One region of the Pseudomonas sp. TE3552 genome, then DNA from elsewhere that is predicted to be linked to it. Evidence: predicted binding sites of a transcription regulator. Region 1 holds the regulator's gene; each other region holds the start of a gene.
What was found. The regulator FliA, encoded in region 1, starts transcription of late flagellar genes. The targets are predictions, from matches to a motif close to CTAAAGTTTNNNNNNNNNNNGCCGNTAA.

Region 1 (3,925 bases):
CGCGCACCTGGCGCGGATGATCGCCACCCCGGAAGTCGAACCGCTGGAAGAGGGCGGCGTGATTGCCATGGTCGGCCCGGCCGGCATGGGCAAGACCACCACGCTGGCCAAGCTTGCGGCCCGTTACGTGCTCAAGTACGGCGCGCAGAACATCGCGCTGGTGAGCATGGACAGCTATCGCATCGGCGCCCAGGAACAGCTCAAGACCCTGGGCCGGATCCTCAATGTGTCGGTCACCCATGTCGACCCGGGCCAATCGTTGGTGCAGGCGCTGGAGCCCTTGCTGCGCAAACGCGTGGTGCTGATCGATACCGCCGGCCTTCAGGCCAGCGACCCGGCACTGCGCATGCAGCTCGAAAGCCTGGCCGGACGGGGCATCAAATCAAAAAATTATCTGGTCTTGGCAACCACCAGCCAGAAACAGGTTCTAACCGCCGCTTATCACAGTTACAAACGTTGCGGCCTCGCCGGCTGCATCCTGACTAAACTGGATGAAACGGCAAGTCTGGGCGAGGTGTTGAGCCTGGCTATCAGCCATGAGTTGCCGGTGGCTTACCTGACCGATGGTCCGCGGATTCCCGATGATTTGCATCTGCCGCGTCGTCATCAGTTGGTCAGCCGCGCCGTCAGCGTACAAATGCAGGAAGAACCCAGCGAAGAAGCCATGGCTGATATGTTCGCTGACCTTTACCACAGTCCGACCAAGCGGGTTGGCTGAGGTATTTAATGAACGGTTTTTGTACCTACATCGATGGTCTGCCACGCATTGTTCCATTGGTGAACGCGCAGCCAGTAATGTGGCCTCCGTCTAAGTAAGACAAGGTAAAGAAATAACATGGGCAGCATGCATCCCGTACAGGTGATCGCGGTGACCGGCGGCAAAGGTGGCGTCGGGAAGACTAACGTGTCAGTGAACTTGTCCCTGGCTCTAGCTGAGCTCGGCCGGCGCGTCATGCTGCTGGATGCCGACCTGGGACTGGCGAACGTCGACGTCCTGCTGGGACTGACACCCAAACGCACCCTGGCCGACGTGATCGAAGGCCGTTGTGAGCTGCGCGACGTGCTGTTGCAAGGGCCAGGCGGTATCCGCATCGTCCCGGCCGCCTCCGGCACCCAGAGCATGGTGCATTTGAGCCCGGCCCAGCACGCCGGCCTGATCCAGGCGTTCAGCGACATCGGCGACAACCTCGACGTATTGGTGATCGACACCGCTGCGGGCATTGGTGACTCGGTAGTCAGCTTCGTGCGCGCTGCGCAAGAAGTCTTGCTGGTGGTGTGTGACGAGCCGACCTCGATCACCGACGCCTACGCGCTGATCAAACTGCTTAACCGCGACTACGGCATGAACCGCTTCCGCGTCCTGGCCAACATGGCGCAAAGCCCGCAGGAAGGCCGCAACCTGTTCGCCAAGTTGACCAAGGTCACCGACCGTTTCCTCGACGTTGCCTTACAGTACGTCGGTGCCGTGCCTTACGACGAAAGCGTGCGCAAGGCCGTGCAGAAGCAGCGTGCCGTCTACGAAGCCTTTCCGCGTTCCAAGTGCGCCCTGGCGTTCAAGGCCATTGCGCAGAAAGTCGATACCTGGCCGCTGCCGGCCAACCCGCGTGGGCACCTGGAGTTTTTCGTCGAGCGCCTCGTGCAACAAACGGCAGGACCCGTGTTATGACAGCCAGCGGTTACAACCTCTACAAGCAGTCGGCACGTGACGCGCAGTACGAGCTGATCGAGCGTTACGCGCCACTGGTCAAGCGCATTGCCTACCACTTGCTGGCGCGTCTGCCGGCCAGTGTCCAGGTCGAAGACCTGATCCAGGCCGGGATGATCGGCCTGCTTGAAGTATCAACCAAATACGACGCCAGCAAAGGCGCGAGTTTCGAGACGTACGCGGGCATACGAATCCGCGGCGCGATGCTTGATGAAGTGCGCAAGGGGGATTGGGCGCCACGTTCGGTCCACCGCAATACCCGCATGGTCAGCGACGCGATTCGCTCGATTGAAGCTAAAACCGGCCGTGACGCTAAAGATCACGAAGTTGCGGCCGAACTCCAATTGAGTCTCGACGATTATTACGGAATTTTGAACGACACCCTGGGCAGCCGGTTATTCAGTTTCGACGATCTGTTGCAGGACGGCGAACACGAAGGGCTGCATGAGGATGGCGCGAGTGCTCATCTCGAGCCGTCACGCGATCTGGAAGATGAACGCTTCCAGGCGGCGCTGGCGGACGCGATTGCCAATTTGCCGGAGCGTGAGCGACTGGTGTTGGCGCTGTACTACGACGAAGAGTTGAATCTCAAGGAAATCGGTGAGGTCCTGGGGGTCAGCGAATCGCGGGTCAGCCAGTTACACAGCCAGTGCGCGGCCCGTTTGCGGGGGCGTTTGGGGGAGTGGCGAGCGCGCTGAAGGCAGTGTGGGGACACTGCGAATGGAGCTGGTGTGGTGTTGAACCGTACCGGTCTCGATCTGTTGTGCTCCAGACAGTCATTGAGTGCTTTGCCGGATTGATTGAAATGGCGCGTCCAGGTGCTGGGCGCGTTTAAGACTGCTTGGAGGTCGAATTGGACAAGAACATGAAAATCCTCATCGTTGATGACTTCTCAACGATGCGGCGGATCATAAAAAACCTGTTGCGTGACCTTGGGTTCACCAACACCGCCGAGGCCGATGACGGGTTGACCGGGTTGCCGATGCTGCAAAGCGGTAACTTCGATTTTCTGGTTACCGACTGGAACATGCCCGGGATGACCGGCATCGACCTGCTTCGTGCGGTGCGCGCCGATGAAAGGCTCAAGCATCTGCCGGTGCTGATGGTGACCGCTGAAGCCAAGCGCGAGCAGATTATCGAAGCGGCCCAGGCCGGTGTTAACGGCTATGTGGTCAAGCCCTTCACGGCCCAGGCGTTGAAAGAAAAAATCGAGAAGATTTTCGAACGCATTGGCTGATGTACTGCGCACGGGGGAGCTATGGAGCATAACGAATCTTCACAGGGCGATTTCGAGTCGACCCTGAAAAAACACGCGGTCGAACTGGTCGACAGCCTTGAAAAAGGCAGGTTCGGCGACGCTGTGCAACTGATCCATGAGCTCAACCAGACCCGTGACCGCGGCCTGTATCAGGAAGTGGGCAAGCTCACCCGCGAGCTGCATAGCGCGATCGTCAATTTCCAGATTGACCCGCACATGCCGCAAGCCGAGGAAGTGTCTCAGATCACGGATGCCACCGAGCGCCTGTCCTATGTGGTCAAGCTGACCGAGGCCGCGGCCAACCGCACCATGGACCTGGTGGAAAACGCCACGCCGCTGATCAACAGCCTGAGCGACGAAGCCCAGGTGTTGAGCGCGGATTGGGGGCGGTTCATGCGTCGCGAAGTCGGGGCTGAAGAGTTCCGCGAGTTGGCCCGGCGGGTCGACGGTTTCCTGACACGCAGCAGTGAAGACAACCGCGTCGTGTCGAGCAACCTCAACGACATTCTGCTGGCCCAGGATTACCAGGACCTCACCGGTCAGGTGATCAAGCGTGTGACCCAACTGGTCACCGAAGTTGAAAGCAACCTGCTCAAGCTCGTACTCATGGCCAGTCACGTAGACCGCTTTGCGGGTATCGAACATGACCGTGAGGCGATGCTGGCTGAAAAAGATCCACAAAAACATCTCTCTCAGGGTGAAGGTCCGCAGATTCATGCCGATAAAAGAGAAGACGTTGTGTCCGGTCAGGACGATGTGGACGATTTGTTATCCAGTCTTGGATTTTAGTTTTCTGGGTTTTTAGACCTGTAGGAGCACCCCCTTAATGAGCTTCGGCGCCGATGAAGAGATCCTTCAGGATTTCCTGGTTGAGGCCGGCGAGATTCTAGAGCAACTGTCCGAGCAGCTGGTCGAGCTGGAAAGCCGACCCGATGATGCGGACTTGCTCAATGCAATTTTTC
Region 2 (3,925 bases), 3.2 Mb from region 1:
CTGATGGAGAGTATCCGGCAGCCTGCGGATAACCCTGCACAAGTGATCGTATTTCTCACGTGCGCCGATTCGGAGATCTTGCTGAAGGAAAACGCGCTCAAACACTGGAAACAAATGAAGAAACGCAACAGCGCAACGTTCTGTATTTCTTACAACTTGAACTCACGCGGCGTGACAATTGTGGGCTAGGTGTGATGCAGCAGAAGGCAGTCCTTGAAGTGAGATCAAAGACAGGAAGCAGAAGGAACGGTTTGCAGATACAGGAAGAAAGTGGACCGCAGTATGCAACAGCCCCTTTTCAGAGTTGTGGCCTCGTCAACGACAAGGCCACGACTTCATTACCGACTCAAAGGTCTCAGAAAAGCTTCCGGCCTTTGTTCGCCGCAATGCGCATGCGCAAGGCGTTGAGCTTGATGAAGCCCGCCGCATCGGCCTGGTTGTAGGCGCCGCCATCTTCCTCGAAGGTCGCGATGTTGGCGTCGAACAACGACTCGTCGGACTTGCGGCCGGTGACGATCACGTTGCCCTTGTACAGCTTCAGGCGCACTACGCCGTTCACGTGGGCCTGGGAAGCATCGATCATCTGTTGCAGCATCAGACGCTCAGGGCTCCACCAGTAACCGGTGTAGATCAGGCTGGCGTATTTAGGCATCAGCTCGTCTTTGAGGTGAGCCACTTCGCGGTCCAGGGTGATCGATTCGATCGCACGGTGAGCGCGCAGCATGATGGTGCCGCCGGGGGTTTCGTAGCAGCCACGGGACTTCATGCCGACGTAGCGGTTTTCGACGATGTCCAGACGGCCGATACCGTGTTCGCCACCGATACGGTTCAAGGTCGCCAGCACGGTGGCCGGGGTCATTTCGACGCCGTCCAGTGCGACGATGTCGCCGTTGCGATAGGTCAGTTCCAGGTATTGCGGTTTGTCAGGAGCGTTCTCCGGGGAGACGGTCCAGCGCCACATGTCTTCTTCGTGCTCGGTCCAGGTGTCTTCCAGCACGCCGCCTTCATAGGAGATGTGCAGCAGGTTGGCATCCATCGAGTACGGGGATTTTTTCTTGCCGTGACGCTCGATCGGGATCGCGTGCTTCTCGGCATAATCCATCAGCTTCTCACGGGACAGCAGGTCCCACTCGCGCCATGGAGCGATCACTTTTACGCCTGGCTTCAAGGCGTAGGCACCCAGTTCGAAACGAACCTGGTCGTTACCCTTGCCGGTCGCGCCGTGGGAAATGGCGTCAGCGCCGGTTTCGTTGGCGATTTCGATCAGGCGTTTGGCGATCAACGGACGAGCGATGGAAGTACCCAGCAGGTACTCGCCTTCGTAAACGGTGTTGGCGCGGAACATCGGGAACACGAAATCACGCACGAATTCTTCGCGCAGATCGTCGATGTAGATTTCTTTTACGCCCATGGCCTGTGCCTTGGCGCGGGCCGGTTCGACCTCTTCGCCCTGACCCAGGTCAGCGGTGAAGGTCACTACTTCACAGTTATAAGTATCCTGCAGCCACTTGAGGATCACCGAAGTGTCCAGGCCGCCGGAATACGCCAGAACGACCTTGTTTACGTCCGCCATGCCATCACTCCACGGGGTTCTACGGAAAGCCGTCAAGTCTACCGCTCATGCAGGATAATTTACAGAGGCGCGACAGCTTATGACGACGAAGCGACAGATTATGTCGAGTGAGCGACGATTTCAGCCGCTTCAGGAGGTCGTCGCGCTGCTCGCGGAGGCAGTGGCTTGAGGCGCCGGCTTTTCGGTCGGCGCTACTCGCTCAAGTCGTACGGCAACCCGGCGGTTCTTCGCCCGATTGGCGGCGTTGTTGTTCGGCGCCAGCGGATAGCGCTCACCGTGAAAACGCATAGTGATCTGCGATTCCTGAATACCGTTGGCCTTGAAGAAGTCCATCACGGCCAGCGCCCTGCGTCGTGACAGTTCACGGTTGGTCAGGCGGTTGCCACTGTTATCAGAATGGCCGTCGAGTTCAATGTGGTTGACCGTCGGATCGGCTTTGATGAATTCGAGCATGACCTGCAACTGGGCCTTGGCCCTGGCGTCGAGATCGATACCCTCCCCCGGAAAACCGACTTCGGATTGCTTCACTTGCTCGAAATTCTGCGGCAGCAGCTTGGCCACGCACCCTTGGTAGTCGCCGTAGGCCTTGCTGAATTTGACTGGTAACAGACGAACTTCAGACACCCGACCGTCACTCGAATAGTGTCGAACCACCGGACTGCGACCATCCATCAACCCGCTGATCAGGCGCCCGGCCTGAACCTGCGAACTGTTGAACAGCACGTTGCCATTGCCGACTCGCACCGACCCCAGGTTGATGTCGCCCCGCCCCGGCTGCCAGGGTGCCGCCGCCGCCAGCAAGGTCGCGGAACCACCACCGACCATCGAGTTGTAGGCCTTCAGACGAAATGTCGCCTGCTCGCCGGCGCGACGCACGAACTCACCTGCACCGAAATCAGTGATCGGTTGAGTCAGGCGGCACTCGAACTTGTCACCTTCGACCGTCCACTCGATGCTCTCCAGACGAGTCTGGAAAGTGAGCGCCATCGCAGGAAGGCTGGCAAACACACTGAGCAAAGCTAAATAACGCTGGCGCACGGGAGGCTCCCCTGGCTTGTGCAACAAAAATACCGACATACACATTTACGGCATACCTGTTGGGTATCGGAAGGTTGCCGCAAAACTTGATAGCGAGTGCCTGGAAGAGTCTTTTCCGGTAGCATTCCCCTGAGTTCGACCCGCCTGGAATCCCCTCATGTCCGACCGCCTGACCCTGCTGCGTCCCGACGACTGGCATATTCATCTTCGCGATGGTGCTGTGTTGACCAATACCGTCGCGGATGTCGCGCGCACCTTTGGTCGCGCCATCATCATGCCCAACCTGGTACCTCCGGTACGCAACGCTGTCGAAGCCGATGGCTATCGCCAGCGGATTCTCGCCGCACGTCCGGCCGGCAGCCGTTTCGAACCGCTGATGGTTCTGTACCTGACCGACCGCACCCAGCCCGAAGAAATTCGTGAAGCCAAGGCCAGTGGTTTTATTCACGCCGCCAAGCTGTATCCGGCCGGCGCGACCACCAACTCGGACTCTGGCGTCACCAGCATCGACAAGATTTTCCCTGCGCTCGAGGCCATGGCCGAAGTCGGGATGCCCTTGTTGGTTCACGGTGAGGTCACCCGTGGCGATGTCGACGTTTTCGATCGCGAAAAAATCTTCATCGATGAGCACATGCGTCGTGTGGTCGAGCGTTTCCCGACGCTCAAAGTGGTGTTCGAACACATCACCACCGCCGACGCCGTGCAGTTCGTCAACTCGGCTTCGGCCAACGTTGGCGCTACCATCACCGCGCATCACCTGCTGTACAACCGCAACCACATGCTGGTGGGCGGGATTCGGCCGCACTTCTATTGCCTGCCGATCCTCAAGCGCAATACCCACCAGGAAGCCCTGCTCGACGCCGCCACCAGCGGCAGCGACAAGTTCTTCCTCGGCACCGACTCGGCCCCCCATGCCCAGCACGCCAAAGAAGCGGCTTGCGGCTGCGCCGGTTGCTACACCGCTTACGCCGCGATCGAGATGTATGCCGAAGCCTTCGAACAGCGCAATGCGCTGGACAAGCTTGAAGCCTTCGCCAGCCTCAATGGCCCGCGTTTCTACGGCCTGCCGGCGAACACCGATCGCATCACCCTGGTCCGTGACGAATGGACCGCCCCAACCAGCCTGCCATTTGGCGAGCTGACCGTAATCCCGCTGCGCGCCGGTGAAAAACTGCGCTGGCGCCTGCTGGAGGAACACGCGTGAGTGAAGACCATTTCGACGACGAACAGGACGGTCAAGGCGGCGGAGGCGGTCCTCGTCATCCAATGGCAGCCAGGTTCCGGGGTTACCTGCCGGTAGTTGTCGATGTAGAA
Region 3 (3,925 bases), 1.1 Mb from region 1:
TCGATGGCACGCTGGGCTTTCTTGGTCAGCACCACGATGTCGATTCGGCGGTTAACCGGGTTGAACGGGTTCTCCCGGTCGAACAGCGCCGACGAGGCATAACCCACGACGCGCGCCACTTGTGAGTCCGGATAGCTGCCGGCGACCAACGCACGACGAGCCGCGTTAGCGCGGTTGGCCGAGAGTTCCCAGTTGCCGAAGTCACCCGTGCCCGAATACGGCTTGGCATCGGTGTGGCCGCTGATGCTGATTTTGTTCGGCACCGCTTTGATGGTGTCGGCCATGGCCAGCAGGATGTCTTCGAAATACGGCTTCAGACGCGCACTGCCGGAGTCGAACATCGGGCGGTTTTCGGCGTCCACAATCTGGATGCGCAAACCATCCTGGGTGATCTCGAAAAGGATCTGGTCCTTGAACTTCTGCAACTGCGGGTTTTCTTCGACCTTGTTCTGCAACTCTTGCAGCAACAGTTCCAGGCGTTCCTTCTCGACCTGCTCGGCCATGCCTTCGACCTGTTCGGAGTCGACCGTCACCTTGTCCGGCTGAGGCTGGGATTTCACCTCCGGGTTGAGGGTGGTTTCCGGTGCCAGGGTCGGCGAGCCGCCCAGGTCGATGATGTACGGCGTGCCGCTTTCGGTAAAACCGACCGGGTCCTTGAAGTAACCGGCGATGGCGATTTTCTGTTCCGGCGTTGCCGTGGACAACAGCCATAACACCAGGAAGAACGCCATCATCGCTGTCGCGAAGTCCGCGAAGGCGATTTTCCAGGAGCCCCCGTGATGCCCGCCCGCGTATTTCTTGACGCGCTTGATGATTATTGGCTGGTTATTTTCCATGACTTAGCGACCGCGAACCGCTTGTTCCAGCTCAGCGAAGCTAGGACGGTGCGCCGGGTAAAGAACCTTGCGGCCGAACTCCACCGCCAGCGATGGCGGCATGCCGGAAGCCGAAGCGACCAAAGAGGCCTTGATGGCTTCGTAGACGTTCAGTTCTTCCTTGGCATCGTGGCCCAGGGCATGGGCCAGCGGGCCGAAGAAACCATAGGCGGCAAGAATACCGAAGAAGGTACCGACCAGCGCCGCACCCACGTGCAGACCAATGGACTTCTGGTCGCTTTCACCCAGGGAGGCCATGGTCACCACGATACCCAATACCGCCGCGACGATACCGAAACCGGGCATGGCATCAGCAATGCCGCTGACTGCGTGGGAGGGGTGGTCCAGGTCTTCCTTGAGGCTGGTCAGCTCCATGTCGAACAAGCCTTCAAGCTCATGGGGAGCCATGTTGCCGGAAGACATGATGCGCAGGTAATCGCAGATGTACGCGGTCATGCGCTCATCTTTCAAAACCGCGGGGTACTTGGCGAAAATCGGGCTCGCGGCAGCATCTTCGATGTCGCCTTCGATCGCCATCATGCCTTCGCGACGGCTCTTGTTGAGGATCTCGTAAATCAGCCCCAGCACTTCCAGGTAGAAGGTGTGGTTGAAACGCGAACTGAACATGCCCAAGGCCTTCTTGAGCACGTGCATCGTCATATGGCCGGGGTTGGCCTGCAGGAAGCCGCCAAGGGCCGCGCCACCGATAATCATCACCTCGAAAGGCTGGATGAGGGCGGCAATCTTGCCGTGGGAAAGCACGTATCCGCCGAGCACGCTCGCGAATACGACGATGATGCCGATAATTTTAGCCATAGGTAGGAGAGCACTTACTGAGTCGGGTTCAAGGTCATATTCGGAAGTTAAAAAATCTCTTCTTCTACTTATCGGCAAAACTGCGCCAGACTATAGCCCGTTCAGGCGAAAAGCTAATTTGACCCGCTCCGGGGATAGGTAAAGCAGACGATGATCGCGTCCAGACATGGCTAACGAAACGAACGTCCCAACGCCAAAACCAACCACCCTCGACGGCTGGGTCAAGCTTCTCGATGGCGTACGCCTGCCAGTTCCGCAAGCCAGTCACGACCGCGTCTGCAGAGCCATTCGCGATAACCGCAGCTCACTGCGCGACATCGCCGAACTGATGCAGGACAGCCCGGCCCTGGCCTTGAGCGTGATTCGCGAAGCCAACCGCCATACTCATGGCAGCATGACCGAACCCGCGGAAAACCTCGAAGTGGCGATCAATCGCCTCGGTTTGAAACGCACCGAAGAATTGCTTGAGCGCCTGCCCGCCGAACCCCAATCGCAGATTCCCCTCGCCCTGCGTCAGCTTCAACTGATCAGCCAGCATGCCACCCAACAGGCCAACGGCTTTTTTGCCAGTCGCCTGGCGCGGTTGTGGCAGGACATTCACTGGGGCAGCCTGCTGTTTCTTTCACCGCTCTGGCCATTGGCGCTCACGCATCCGCAACTGCTCGAAGACTGGGAGCTGCGGGTGATGCACAAAGGCGAACGGGCGAGTACGGTCGAACAGCAATTGTTCGGCGTGCGCCTGCTGGAAATCTGCCAGGCACTGGTGGACATCTGGCGCTTGCCGATCTGGGTGCAGCAGGGATATCGAACGCTGCTCGCCGACCAACGTGAACTGGTGAAAGTCCTGCGCATCGCGCGCGACAGCGATCACCCCTTGCGCCAACAGAACCGCCTCGATGACGACCCGACCCTGCGCCGCTGGCTCAATCAGCCAGCCAATACCGTGCTGCTGGCCAACGGCCTGGCATTGTCGGCACAACAGGCCTGGGACAGTCCGCACATTGAACGCTGGCAATACCTGACCAGCCTTTATCTGCAAATGCCGATGGATGAAGTGCAACAGCAATTGCACCAGCAGGCCGCCAACAGTGCCCGGCATCACGCCATGCCGGACCTGTGGCACCCGGCTGTCGCGCTGATCTGGCCGTTGGGCACCAATCGCGTGCACGCCGGTTTGCTGCCTGCGGCGGCGCCGACCGCAGAAGACTTGGCGAAGTGGCGTAAACAATGTGCCGAATTGCTGGTGGAGCCGAGCCGCTTTACCAATGCCATGCACTTGACCACATCGGCCCGCGACGCCCTGGTGGCGTGTGGCATGCGGCGAGTGATGATCTTGATGGCCGACCGAACGCACGCCAATCTGCGGGTGCACCAGACTGCCGGGCTGCCCAAGGAAGTGGCCGGCCTGAACCTGGTGGTCAGCCAGAGCAGCGTGCTGCAACGCCTGCTCGCGCAACAGGCTCAGGTGCGCCTGACGCCGGCCAACAATGCACAATTCTCGGCCCTGTTGCCGGCCAGCCTGCGTAAACAGTTCAGCGGTGAACACCTGCTGCTGCGCTCATTGGTCAATAACGGTCGGGTGATCATGATTGTGGTGGCGGATCAGGGCGGCGGGCCGTTCTCGGAAATCACCGTGCAAGCATTCGGCAAAACCGCGCAATGCATCGAGAAAGCCCTGCACAGTTTTAGCCACCGCTAAGAAAAGCACGTGCCAAATGCAGTGTTTGTGGCGAGGGGGCTTGCCCCCGTTCGGCTGCGAAGCAGTCGCAAATCCAGTGGATGCAGTGTGCCTGGCAGAATGAGGTTGTAGGTTTTAGGACTGCTTCGCAGTCCAACGGGGGCAAGCCCCCTCGCCACAAGCCCGTGCTGAAATAACTGATAACAGAGCCTCATGACGCTGCGCTACAATCCCCCCCTTTGTGCTCTGGAGACCTCACATGTCTGATTTCTCTGGCTTGGCGCTGGTGATCGAACCGAGCGACCTGCTCCCGCGTCTCGACGCCCGCGATCTGATTCTGGTGGACCTGACCAGCAGCGCCCGCTATGCCGAAGGGCATATCCCCGGTGCACGCTTTGTCGATCCAAAACGTACTCAGCTGGGGCATGCGCCTGCCCCAGGCCTGCTACCGACCCATGCCGCGCTTGAAGCATTGTTCGGCGAGTTGGGACACAACCCCGATGCGGTCTACGTGGTCTATGACGACGAAGGCGGCGGTTGGGCCGGGCGCTTTATC

Region 2: ACZ9BB_RS01535 (flagellar protein MotY) is a predicted target of FliA. The motif match lies at 2,675-2,702, and genes of this name have one in related genera.
Region 3: motA (flagellar motor stator protein MotA) is a predicted target of FliA. The motif match lies at 1,760-1,787, and genes of this name have one in related genera.

What each region holds. Positions count from the first base shown of each region.
Region 1 is NZ_JBWBQJ010000001.1:3,592,984-3,596,908, reverse strand. Features, by position in the region: gene flhF (flagellar biosynthesis protein FlhF) at 1-718, shown strand, start outside; gene fleN (flagellar synthesis regulator FleN) at 836-1,666, shown strand; gene fliA (RNA polymerase sigma factor FliA) at 1,663-2,403, shown strand; gene ACZ9BB_RS16140 (chemotaxis response regulator CheY) at 2,571-2,942, shown strand; gene ACZ9BB_RS16135 (protein phosphatase CheZ) at 2,964-3,752, shown strand; gene ACZ9BB_RS16130 (chemotaxis protein CheA) at 3,790-3,925, shown strand, end outside.
Region 2 is NZ_JBWBQJ010000001.1:351,983-355,907, reverse strand. Features, by position in the region: gene ACZ9BB_RS01545 (hypothetical protein) at 1-189, shown strand, start outside; gene ACZ9BB_RS01540 (argininosuccinate synthase) at 356-1,573, opposite strand; gene ACZ9BB_RS01535 (flagellar protein MotY) at 1,703-2,611, opposite strand; gene pyrC (dihydroorotase) at 2,769-3,815, shown strand; gene rnt (ribonuclease T) at 3,812-3,925, shown strand, end outside.
Region 3 is NZ_JBWBQJ010000001.1:4,726,039-4,729,963, forward strand. Features, by position in the region: gene motB (flagellar motor protein MotB) at 1-836, opposite strand, end outside; gene motA (flagellar motor stator protein MotA) at 840-1,691, opposite strand; gene ACZ9BB_RS21405 (HDOD domain-containing protein) at 1,858-3,390, shown strand; gene rhdA (thiosulfate sulfurtransferase) at 3,629-3,925, shown strand, end outside.